Draconibacterium halophilum: one gene and its partner. The protein of the gene in region 1 interacts with the protein of each later gene in a pairwise test. Links are inferred from orthologs where the notes say so. Each region holds a gene or a part of one and is shown in the gene's direction. Other genes may lie near its edges.

Region 1 (5,465 bases):
GGTGAAGTCAGTCCGTAGTCCGGCAAAGAAATCGCGTTGCGAGTTGGTTTGGATTGCAGCGGCAATACGATTTCGGTTATCAACTCTTAACGACGGACCACCCCGCAATCTTCTGGTATCTATTTCATTTACGTAACGATAAGCCGCCAAATCGAGTCTCCAGTAATTTTTAAACCGTAGCCCTGAAATGAAGCTAAAATTGTCTCTTAAATTTTCACCGCTGTACGTCCAGTTATGTCCCTGTGCCAGCTTTAACGAATAATTTAAGATTATGCCTTTTGGTTTGTTTACAAGATATTGTATACGAAAATTCTGGTCGATGTAGTCTGCCTGGCGCAAATACCCCACGTCGTTCATATCAACACCTGGCGATCGCCACTCCACATCGCCGGTAATTCGTAATTTTCCACTTCGTTTTCCACCAGCCAATTCTCCTCCCCAACCGCTTAAACTGGTTCTTGATGGGTCGTAATCCAAGTAATCCGCATCAACGCGTTGAAAATAATGACGCGAATTTCGTTGTAAACGTGCAATCGATTCCTCACTACCACTAATCCGCGAAGCAAAGCCTTTTGCGGCAACGTAATATTTTCTGTTTTTCCAATTGTGTTCAAAATCGAGGCCTCCAACAAGTGAGTTATCTGTTAGAAATTCAAGGTTTTCGTCTTTAATATTACGAATCGAGGAGGTAACTATTCCTCCCAACACTGTGCTCCCTTCATTAAAATCCTGCTTTACACGGGCAATCGAATAGTTGGTAAACGGTTCAATGGCTTCTTTTATACTCTCATCGGCCGATTTTATGGTAGCTGTTTCACGTGCAGTCATACTGTTTACTAACCCTAACGAGAAACCATTCTTATTCTTTCCGGTAAGTTTTAATGCATTGATTATTGAGGTATTTTCAGGCATTTCAAGTGTTTGATCTTCACTATAATAAGGTTCGTAACTTGGAGCATGACCTATGCGGCGCGAATAAAAAAGCATATCGTTGCCCGAATTATATTCCAGAATACTGTTTCCTTCCAAAAAGAAAGGACGTTTTTCATCGTAAAATACTTCGTACGAGGTTAGATTCAATTCAGAAGGATCTGCTTCAACCTGACCAAAATCAGGGTTAAAAGTATAATCCAAAGTAAAATTAGAGGTAACACCAACCTTGCCATCTACACCAAAACCAACATTTTCTTTATTGTTAGAATTCGGGAAATATTGTCCACTTGCGTATGGCATTACTTCAAAATTACGTTTGTATGGAATGTCCTTTATACCGCGTAATTCACCAAAAATATAAACCATTGCCGGTGCATCAATCGGAATCAGTTTCCATTGGCTTTCCTCACTGTGCCGATGAATCCATCGCCAAATATGCATTCCCCATACATGCTCCTCTTTTTTGGCAAAACGAATTTGAGTGAATGGAACCCTCATTTCTGCATACCAGGCTGAATCGCCAATAGACGTTTTTCCATCCCAAACAGCGTTCCAGTTAAAATCCCATCCGTATTCACCCATGTGCATTAAATCAACTTTTTGGCCCGCTGAAGTTAAATTAAACTCAAATGCGGTTTGTTTATCGTTATACGAATCAATTGCTATCCCCGTAATGTCGCCATTATTCTCATCCCTCCTACCAAGTATCGGGCTCATTTTTTCCGGTTCATTATCGTAACATATTATACCGAAGTACAAATATTTATCATCGTATAAAATCTTTATTTCAGTTTCCTGCGAAGGAGATTTTGCCTGATGCGGTTGTTGCTGAATAAAGTCTCCGTCCCAGGTACCAACAGTTTGCCAGCACTCATCATCCAACTTCCCGTCAATCTTCGGTTCCAAAGAAGTTCGCGTGGCATAATACACCCTATTTATACTGGCATAATGATTTACCAAAGAATCATCGGAGAGCGTATAATTGAAGTCTTGTGCATGAACAATAAATGCACCTACAACTATTATGATTACAGTTTGAGCAATTTTAAACAGCATGAATGGTTATTTGTTAGCGCCAAAAGTAAATATAATTCCTTAAATATTAACATTTATCATAAAGAAATATAATTTTAGACCAGTTGCTTTAGGAATTCAAATTTACAATCCTTTAAATTCCATCGTATCCCATTTTTTTACATTTATTAACAGTATTGCATAAAGAAGGTACTGAACATGAGGTAACTTCCCACCTAAAATTGATACGAGTAAACATTTTTTACGCAACAGAGTTATTATTGGCAGAAATTAAGATGACTTAAACTTATATTGATTTCAAATTTGTATGAAGAAAATCAAAAAGATTCTAATCGCAAACCGAGGCGAAATTGCGATTCGCGTAATGCGAACCTGCAGGGAACTTGATCTTGAATCAGTTGCCATTTACTCGGAAGCAGACAGGACTTCGCTTCATGTGCGTTATGCCCACGAAGCTTATTGTGTAGGTAAAGCACCATCGAGCGAAAGTTACCTGAACATTGAAAAAATTATAGAAGTTGCCAAACAAAGTGGCGCTGATGCAATTCATCCCGGTTATGGATTTTTATCGGAAAATGCCGATTTTGCCCGACGCTGTGCCGAAGAAGGAATCGTGTTTATTGGTCCCTCGCCCGAGGTAATTGTTCAAATGGGAGACAAAATTCAGGCACGCGAAGCAATGACTGGTGCCGGAATTCCCGTAGTTCCCGGAACCGATGGAGAGATAAAATCGGAAGAAGAAGCGCTGGAAGCCATAAAAAGTATCGGCCTTCCGGTAATGATAAAAGCATCAGCCGGTGGTGGCGGTAAAGGAATGCGCCTGGTGAAAAACGAATCCGAAGTGGTTTCTGCAGTTCGTGCAGCCCGTTCCGAAGCTAAATCAGCATTTGGCGACGATGCTGTTTACATTGAAAAGTACATTACTTCGCCACACCACATCGAGTTTCAAATTCTTGCCGACCAACACGGAAATACCGTTCATCTTTTCGAGCGTGAATGTTCGGTACAACGTCGTCACCAGAAAATGATCGAAGAAACGCCTTCACCATTAATGACTCCGGAACTACGTGACGAAATGGGCAAAGCGGCTGTTGAAGCTGCAAAAGCAGTAAATTATATGGGTGCAGGAACCATCGAATTTTTGGTAGACAACGATCTGAATTACTACTTCCTTGAAATGAATACACGTTTGCAGGTGGAGCATCCAATTACCGAACGAGTTACAGGAATCGATCTGGTAAAACAACAAATTTATATTGCTGAAGGCCGCGAATTGGAATTCGGACAAGACGATTTGAGGCAAAGAGGTCACGCCATAGAATGCCGGATTTACGCCGAAGATCCTGACAACAACTTTATGCCCAGTTCCGGTAAAGTTTATAAAATATCTTCACCACTTGGGTTGGGAGTTCGTACTGATGGGTATGTTTACGAAGGTTATGAAATTCCGATATACTACGACCCGATGATTTCGAAACTTATTGTCTGGGGTAATACACGCGACGAAGCCATTGCAAGAATGCGTCGGGCGCTGTACGAGTATAAAATTACCGGTGTAAAAACATCAATAAAAATGCTGGAACGCGTAATGAACAATGAAAATTTTATTGCCGGTAATTACGACACACATTTTATTGAGAAAAACCAGGAACAACTGCTATCGAATGCAACTAAGGATAACCCGGAAGACATGGTTATTATAGCTGCTTTTATCGATTATCTGGATAAGATAGGAAGTAATGCAGCAATAACCAAAGAGTTTGTGCCGGCACAAAGCCGCTGGAAAAAAATTCCTTACGTAAATCATTTTTAAACAAAAATTATGGCTGTTGAAATTAAAATTGGAGACAGAGTTGCATGGGCAAACCTGTTAAAACAAGATGGTAACATCCTGGAAGTTGAAGTAGACGGTAAAATATACAATGTAGATCTGATGCACACTGCCGATGGCACATTTTCAATTCTTGAAAACGGACATTCGTACGACATTGAGCTGGTTCCCGATGAAACACCTAAAAAATATACCGCTTACACTTTATACGAACGCTACGATGTTGAAGTGATCGATGCAGAAGCACGTTACCTGCAAAACCGGAATGCGAATGGAGCCGGACCAGGCGACAATAAAATTACGTCGCCCATGCCTGGCAAGGTAGTTAAAGTTATGGTTGAAGAAGGAGATACTGTAAAAGAGGGTGATACCATAATTATCATTTCAGCCATGAAAATGGAAAGCGAATACAAAGCTCCAAAAGATGGCACAGTGAAAAAAGTTAATGTAAAAAATCAGGATACCGTCGACAGCAACCAGGTATTAATTGAATTGGACTAAAAGAAAAGAAATGGATTTAAAAGAAAAATACGAACAGCTTCAAGCATTTAATGCAAAAGCCGAACTCGGTGGAGGTAAAGAACGAATTGAAAAACAACATGCCGCAGGAAAAATGACAGCCCGCGAGCGCATTCAGCAATTACTCGATCCGGGGACTTTTAATGAGATTGATAAATTGATGACACACCGGAATTACGATTTCGGCATGGAAACAAAAAAGGTTTTAGGCGACGGTTTAATATCAGGCTATGGAAAAGTAAATGGCAGGCTAGTATATGTTTTTGCACAGGATTTTACGGTTTTCGGTGGATCGTTAAGCCGTGCCAATGCCGATAAGATTGTAAAAATTCAAGAGCTGGCATTAAAAATGGGAGCTCCACTTGTGGGCCTAAATGACTCTGGTGGCGCCCGAATTCAGGAAGGTGTAGAAAGCCTTGCAGGTTACGCCGATATTTTTTACAATAACGTAATATCATCAGGTGTAATTCCTCAAATCTCGGCCATTCTAGGGCCTTGTGCAGGTGGTGCAGTATACTCTCCAGCCCTCACCGATTTTATCTTTATGGTAAAAGAAAAAAGTCATATGTTTGTAACGGGTCCCGAGGTTATAAAAACAGTTACCCACGAAGATGTTACCAAAGAAGAACTGGGTGGAGCCGACACACACAGCACGAAAAGTGGTGTAGCTCATTTTACGGGTAACGACGAGGAACAAACCATTATGATGGTTCGCGAATTGTTAAGCTTCCTGCCGTCTAATAACCTTGAAGATCCTCCTGTAAAACCTACCATCGACCCTTCCGACCGAATTAGCGAAGAATTGGAAGAGATCGTTCCCGCAGATCCGAATAAGCCTTACGATATGCACGATATCATCCAGAATGTAATTGATAACAAACACTTTCTGGAAGTACAACCGAATTATGCACAAAATATAATTGTTGGATTTGCCCGATTTGGGGGTCGCCCGGTGGGTGTTGTTGCCAACCAACCCGGCCATTTGGCAGGAGTCCTGGATATCAACTCATCGGTAAAAGCTGCGCGTTTCGTACGTTTTTGCGATGCATTTAATCTGCCACTGGTAACTTTTGTTGATGTACCGGGGTTCTTGCCCGGAACAGGACAGGAATTTGGCGGCATTATTAAACACGGTGCAAAATTGCTT
Region 2 (5,506 bases), 1.3 Mb from region 1 along the record:
AACATTGAAGCATCTGATAAATATAAAATTATTCCGGGTTACGGTGTGTATGCTGTTTTAATTGAGATTGAAGACAAGCAGTATAAAGGAATGCTGAATATTGGCACGCGACCAACCTTTAACAACAATGCCGATAACCGAAGTATAGAAGTAAATATTTTTGATTTTTCAGGAGATATGTACGGCAATAATATCACCCTCATTTTTATCGACAAAATCAGGGAAGAGCAGAAATTCTCAGGCATTGAAGCATTGGTGAAGCAACTTAAAACCGATAAAGAAGTTGCCGTAAAATTACTTGCACATCACTAATCCATTTTTAACAGGCTACAGCTAACCGGTAAGTGATCGGACATGCGGTAATCGAGTGTTTCAAAATTGTACGACTCAAAACCATCGCCATGCATAATGTAATCAATTCGGAACGAAGGCAGCTTTCCAATGTAGGTACGTCCTATCCCCTGTCCTGAATTCACAAAAGCATCAGTTAATCCGCTGGCCAAAGTACGGTACGAAAAAGAAACCGGAGTATCGTTAAAATCGCCGCAAACAATCACATTATGAGGCGACTCATCAACATATTTGCGAATTTCGCGAACTTGTTCGGCCCGCAACTGAAAGGCCTCTTTAAATTTCGCTCCCATTTCTTTCACCTCTTCCAAATCCTTTTCTTCGTTTAATCCCGGCGATTCAATAATTGAATATTTATCAGGATTGATGTGATACGACTGTAAATGAATATTAAAAATCCGAACGGTATCTGTGTCGATTAAAACATCAGTATAAATGGTAATATTTCGTGAGTTCTCAAACCTGATTTCTCCCATGTTTACAATCGGGTAGCGGGTCATGGTTACCGACCCGTAGGTTGTACTCGAGCGTGCAAACTGGTAGTGTTTTATCGATTGCAGGTCTTTAACCGTTTGTGCCAGGTTAAAAATGCTGTTCTTTCGCAAACGGGCTTCCTGCAAGCAAATAATATCTGCATTCTGATCAGCTAAAAACGAGATAATTTTTGTTGCATTTTCTTTCTGAGTTCCGCTGGTGTCGGCTACAAAGTGTTTCACATTATAGGACACTACTTTAATATTTGCCTCCTCGCTGCCTTTGCCATTGATCTGCATAAAACGCGTAACGTAACCCCAGCCTAAAAGAATTACCCCCAACGACAACAATGTGTAACGCGGTTTAAACAAAATCCAGAGTACAATAAATATGATGTTGCCACCCAGTAAAAATGGATAGGCCATTCCGAATAGCGACGGCAGCCAGTATTTATCGGGCGGGATGTACACCGAAAGATACGATGCCGCAAGAGCCAACGCCAGAAGAATATTGACTAGAGACAGTATTTTAAGGATTACTTTTCTCACTTATTAGATTTAGTCACTGCAAAATAAATAATCGTTTTCAAAAACAAACGGTAAAATCTGTTTTTCATGATATCGAAACCATTTATTTTTGACATCGAAGCATGCGATTTTTATTATTCAAATCGCGACGTAATTCTATCGACTTAAATCCCAACTGGTTAACAAGCCCCACCATTTCATCTCCCAGGTTTTCGTTAATTTCAAAAAACAGGAATCCACCTTCATTTAATTGTTTTGAAGCAAACTTTGCAATGGCCCGGTAAAAAATCAGCGGATCGGTGTCGCTCACAAACAACGCCAATTCGGGTTCGTACTCCAGCACATTGGCTTCCATCTGCTTTTTTTCGCGTTCCATTACATAAGGCGGGTTACTTACAATTACATCAAATTGTGGCCACGAATATTGTGGCCAGTTTAATATGTCGGCTTGTTTAAATGTAACTTCAAGCTCATTTCTTATTGCATTCCCGGTTGCAAGTGTAAGTACATTTTCCGATACATCAACAGCCATGATCTCAACAGTGGGCAACTCATTTTTTAATGCCAGTGCAATACAACCGCTGCCTGTGCCAACGTCGAGGATTCTTGCCTGCTCAGGAATTTCTGTTTTGCTAATCCACTCCACCAACTCTTCGGTTTCCGGCCGGGGAATCAAAACTCCCGGTTTCACATCCAGCTGTAATCCATAAAATTCGGCAACACCCAAAATATATTGAATGGGCTCGTGTCTTTTCAGTCGCTCAACAATCACGTTTATCCCGTCCGATTCAGTTGTTTCCAACACCCGGTCTTTTTCCAAAATCATTTGCGTGTACGACATTCGCAACACGCTATTCATAATCATTTGTATGAACCCTGAAATTTCGGTTTCGGGATAATACGGTGCCAATTCTGCACGGATGTATTGAATAGTTTTCTGCATTGTGTACTTTTGTTGCTACAAATTTAGTCTTTCTTTGAAAATGACAACCGAAGAAAAATATATGGCTCGCTGTATCGAGCTGGCCCGCCTGGGTGCCGGACATGTTTCGCCCAACCCGATGGTGGGTTGTGTTATCGTGTACAACAACACGATAATCGGCGAAGGGTATCACCAAAAACACGGGCAGGCGCATGCCGAGGTGAATGCCATAAACTCGGTTACCGACGCGGAAAAACTGAAAGAAAGCACCATTTATGTTTCGCTGGAACCCTGTGCACATTACGGTTTAACACCTCCCTGCTCCAACCTGATCATCCAGAAACAAATTCCGCGTGTGGTAATTGGCAGCATCGATCCGTTTGCCAAAGTTGCCGGAAAAGGAATAGAAAAACTACAGAATGCCGGTGTTGAAGTAAAAACAGGTATTCTGAAAAAAGAATGCGACGAGCTGAACCGGCGCTTTTTTACTTTTCACCAGAAACAACGCCCCTACATTTTGCTAAAATGGGCACAAACTACTGATGGGTTTATTGATGTTGAACGAAGTGCTGAAAACTACGGAGAGCCAACCTGGATTACCGGTCCGCGGGCATTATTGCGGGTTCATCAAATGCGTGCGGAAGAAGATGCAATTATAGTGGGCACAAACACCGCCGAAAAAGATAACCCTTCGCTAACAGTCAGGCTTATTAAAGGAAAAAATCCTTTGCGAATTGTTTTAGACCGGGAGTTACGTTTGAATAAGAAGCTCAACTTATTTGATAACTCAACAGAAACAATTGTTTTTAACGCACTTAAAAACCATACCCACAACAAAACAGAATTCATTAAAATTGATTTCTCAGCTCAGCTTCTTCCTCAAATGCTGGAAGTGCTGCATCAAAAAAATGTACTCTCGTTAATTGTAGAAGGAGGCCGGCAACTACTACATACTTTTATTGATGCCGGGTTGTGGGACGAAGCTCATGTTTACACCGGGCACATGCAGTTTGGCAGTGGTATAAAAGCACCTTCTCTGCCCGGAACTACAGGACAATCGGAATCAATAGGGAAAGACAAATTGGTAATTTACCGAAATACGGCTATTTAGAATCATCCAAGACGGCAGATTGCAACTATTAAACGACACCCAAAATCTTCGGAATTGCGGCCTGCCGGCGGCCTTCATTTTTGTCTTACCACAAAAACGAAGCAAAAAAGTCAAGTCTTCTTTTTGCCTTCACTCTACGTTCTTATAAAACTGAAGTTCGGACGGGTGATCTCCTCGCACACCCGGAGCTTCCCGCTCTCCCTAAAATTTTATTTCAACTCCGCGTAAAGACCAAAAGAGGCCGTCTACAATTGTAACGTCAGCGACATCGAAGCCTGGCCTCGGCTGATGAACCGGAAAACAAGTGGTGACGACGTTCAAAAATTACTGATGCCCGCCTGCCGGCCGGCAGGTTTGAGGAGGTACGACTGCCTGTCCCGATCGTAGCATCGGGAAGTTTCAGAAATTTTAGTTGGCGCCGCGTACCTGCCTGCCGGTAGGCAGGGCTTTTCCGAGCGAGTCAGGCGCAGCCTTGAGTTTTTTGTTTACTTATTTTCTCAAGACAAAAAGTAAAATCAGCCCGATAGGGCAAAAGCCAGTTTCTTCTGCTTAACTATAATACTTGAAGGAAGAATCCAGTCATCTGACTCTAGGAGGGAACCTCATGAATTCCACTACTTAAACACCACGTGTGGACCTCCGGGAATGATCTGCTTTTTCAGAACTCGTTCCACGTACATAAAGTAGTAGAATAGTTTGTGGTTCATCTCAAAACCATAATCTTCAGTAGGATCGTAGCCAACAACCGGTTCAAACGACCAATTGCGCGATGGTGAGGCGCATTTCGCATTCCAGGCACTTACATATTGTTGGTTCCAACTCTCGTAATACGATTGCGACCGATAGCTGGCCGGAGTATTTTGCAGTTGATACCATGAGTCGAAATTGGAGTTAAATGTTTCCACGTCATACTCAACACTGTCTTCTCCGGTTACCTCAACACTCGATGTTTCGTTTTTCGCCATATTTTTTGGCCCCGAACAAGCATAGAAAAACACAGCTCCTCCTACGAACATCCACAGTAATATGTATTTAATCCTCTTCATCTCTATCATTAACAACGAATATGAAACAAATATTGTTTTTACTCAAATAAATTTAGAAATTTACCTAAACAAAATTCAAAAATATGTTCGATTGGAGTCAATTCTGGACCTGGTTTTATCTGATCTTTCTAATCACTGCCATTCCTGTTGCACTGATGATTATTTTAGAAAAACGCTCGCCATTTAAAACCGCCGCCTGGATTTTAATACTGATTCTCATCCCCATTTTTGGAATGATTTTCTACCTCGTTTTCGGCCAGGAATACCGGAAACGAAAAATGTTTTCAAGACGTGGAATAAAAAGTCTGAAGGCGATGCGGCGTTTGAGTGCCGAGCAGTTAAAAAACATCGAACAAAACAAGCTTATTTCGCTAGCAGGATTACAAAATCAGGCACACCTTATTCGCTTACTGCTGAATAATTCCGACTCGCTGCTAACTACCGGAAACACACTTCACCTGCTGAAAGACGGACAGCAAACGTTCGATCATATTTTTGAAGCTATTGAAAAGGCACGTCACCATATTCACCTTGAATATTACATTTTTGCCGACGATAAAATTGGCAACAAACTAAAAGAGCTGCTGATAAAAAAACGGCAGGAAGGTGTTGAGGTGCGTCTTATTGTTGACGACGTGGGCAGTTGGGGACTGAGAAAAAAGTTTTTTCGCCATTTGCAGGCAAACGGTATCGAAATATATCCTTTTATGGAGGTTCGTTTTCCGCGTTTTACTTCGCGGGTCAATTACCGCAACCACCGAAAAATTATTGTTATCGATGGGAAAATGGGCTTTATAGGCGGCATAAATATTGCCGACCGATACCTTGAAGGCCTGAAAGGTTTGGGCCACTGGCGCGACACGCATTTGCAGATTGAAGGCGATGCAGCTACCACCCTGCAGGTAATTTTTGCTGCCGACTGGTATTTTATCACCAAAGAAAATCTATACGGGAATAACTATTTTCCGCCTCTTACCGATGCTCCGGGCGTTCCGGTACAAGTATCGGCAAGTGGCCCCGATTACAGCTGGAAAAGTATTGAACAGGCCTTTTTTGCCGCCATTACCGCAGCACG

What was found.
Region 2: the proteins of accC (region 1) and ribD interact in binary tests that used the Escherichia coli proteins (3 or more experiments, as listed by UniProt). The link is inferred for Draconibacterium halophilum from one-to-one orthologs.

The regions. Positions count from the first base shown.
Region 1 is NZ_CP048409.1:2,601,497-2,606,961, reverse strand. What follows is about bases 1,666-4,528. They hold accC (acetyl-CoA carboxylase biotin carboxylase subunit), read left to right. Parts: upstream 1,666-2,275; coding sequence 2,276-3,781; downstream 3,782-4,528. Other genes in these bases: G0Q07_RS10420 (acyl-CoA carboxylase subunit beta), read left to right, coding at 4,311-4,528; G0Q07_RS21205 (biotin/lipoyl-containing protein), read left to right, coding at 3,791-4,300; G0Q07_RS10435 (DUF5916 domain-containing protein), read right to left, coding at 1,666-1,989. Also shown: more of G0Q07_RS10435, read right to left, coding at 1-1,665; more of G0Q07_RS10420, read left to right, coding at 4,529-5,465. UniProt on the Escherichia coli protein: This protein is a component of the acetyl coenzyme A carboxylase complex; first, biotin carboxylase catalyzes the carboxylation of the carrier protein and then the transcarboxylase transfers the carboxyl group to form malonyl-CoA.
Region 2 is NZ_CP048409.1:1,264,535-1,270,040, reverse strand. What follows is about bases 1,457-4,360. They hold ribD (bifunctional diaminohydroxyphosphoribosylaminopyrimidine deaminase/5-amino-6-(5-phosphoribosylamino)uracil reductase RibD), read left to right. Parts: upstream 1,457-2,335; coding sequence 2,336-3,385; downstream 3,386-4,360. Other genes in these bases: G0Q07_RS05120 (DUF6146 family protein), read right to left, coding at 4,000-4,360; prmC (peptide chain release factor N(5)-glutamine methyltransferase), read right to left, coding at 1,457-2,295. Also shown: G0Q07_RS05135 (endonuclease/exonuclease/phosphatase family protein), read right to left, coding at 309-1,373; more of prmC, read right to left, coding at 1,456-1,456; more of G0Q07_RS05120, read right to left, coding at 4,361-4,401; cls (cardiolipin synthase), read left to right, coding at 4,515-5,506. UniProt on the Escherichia coli protein: Converts 2,5-diamino-6-(ribosylamino)-4(3h)-pyrimidinone 5'-phosphate into 5-amino-6-(ribosylamino)-2,4(1h,3h)-pyrimidinedione 5'-phosphate.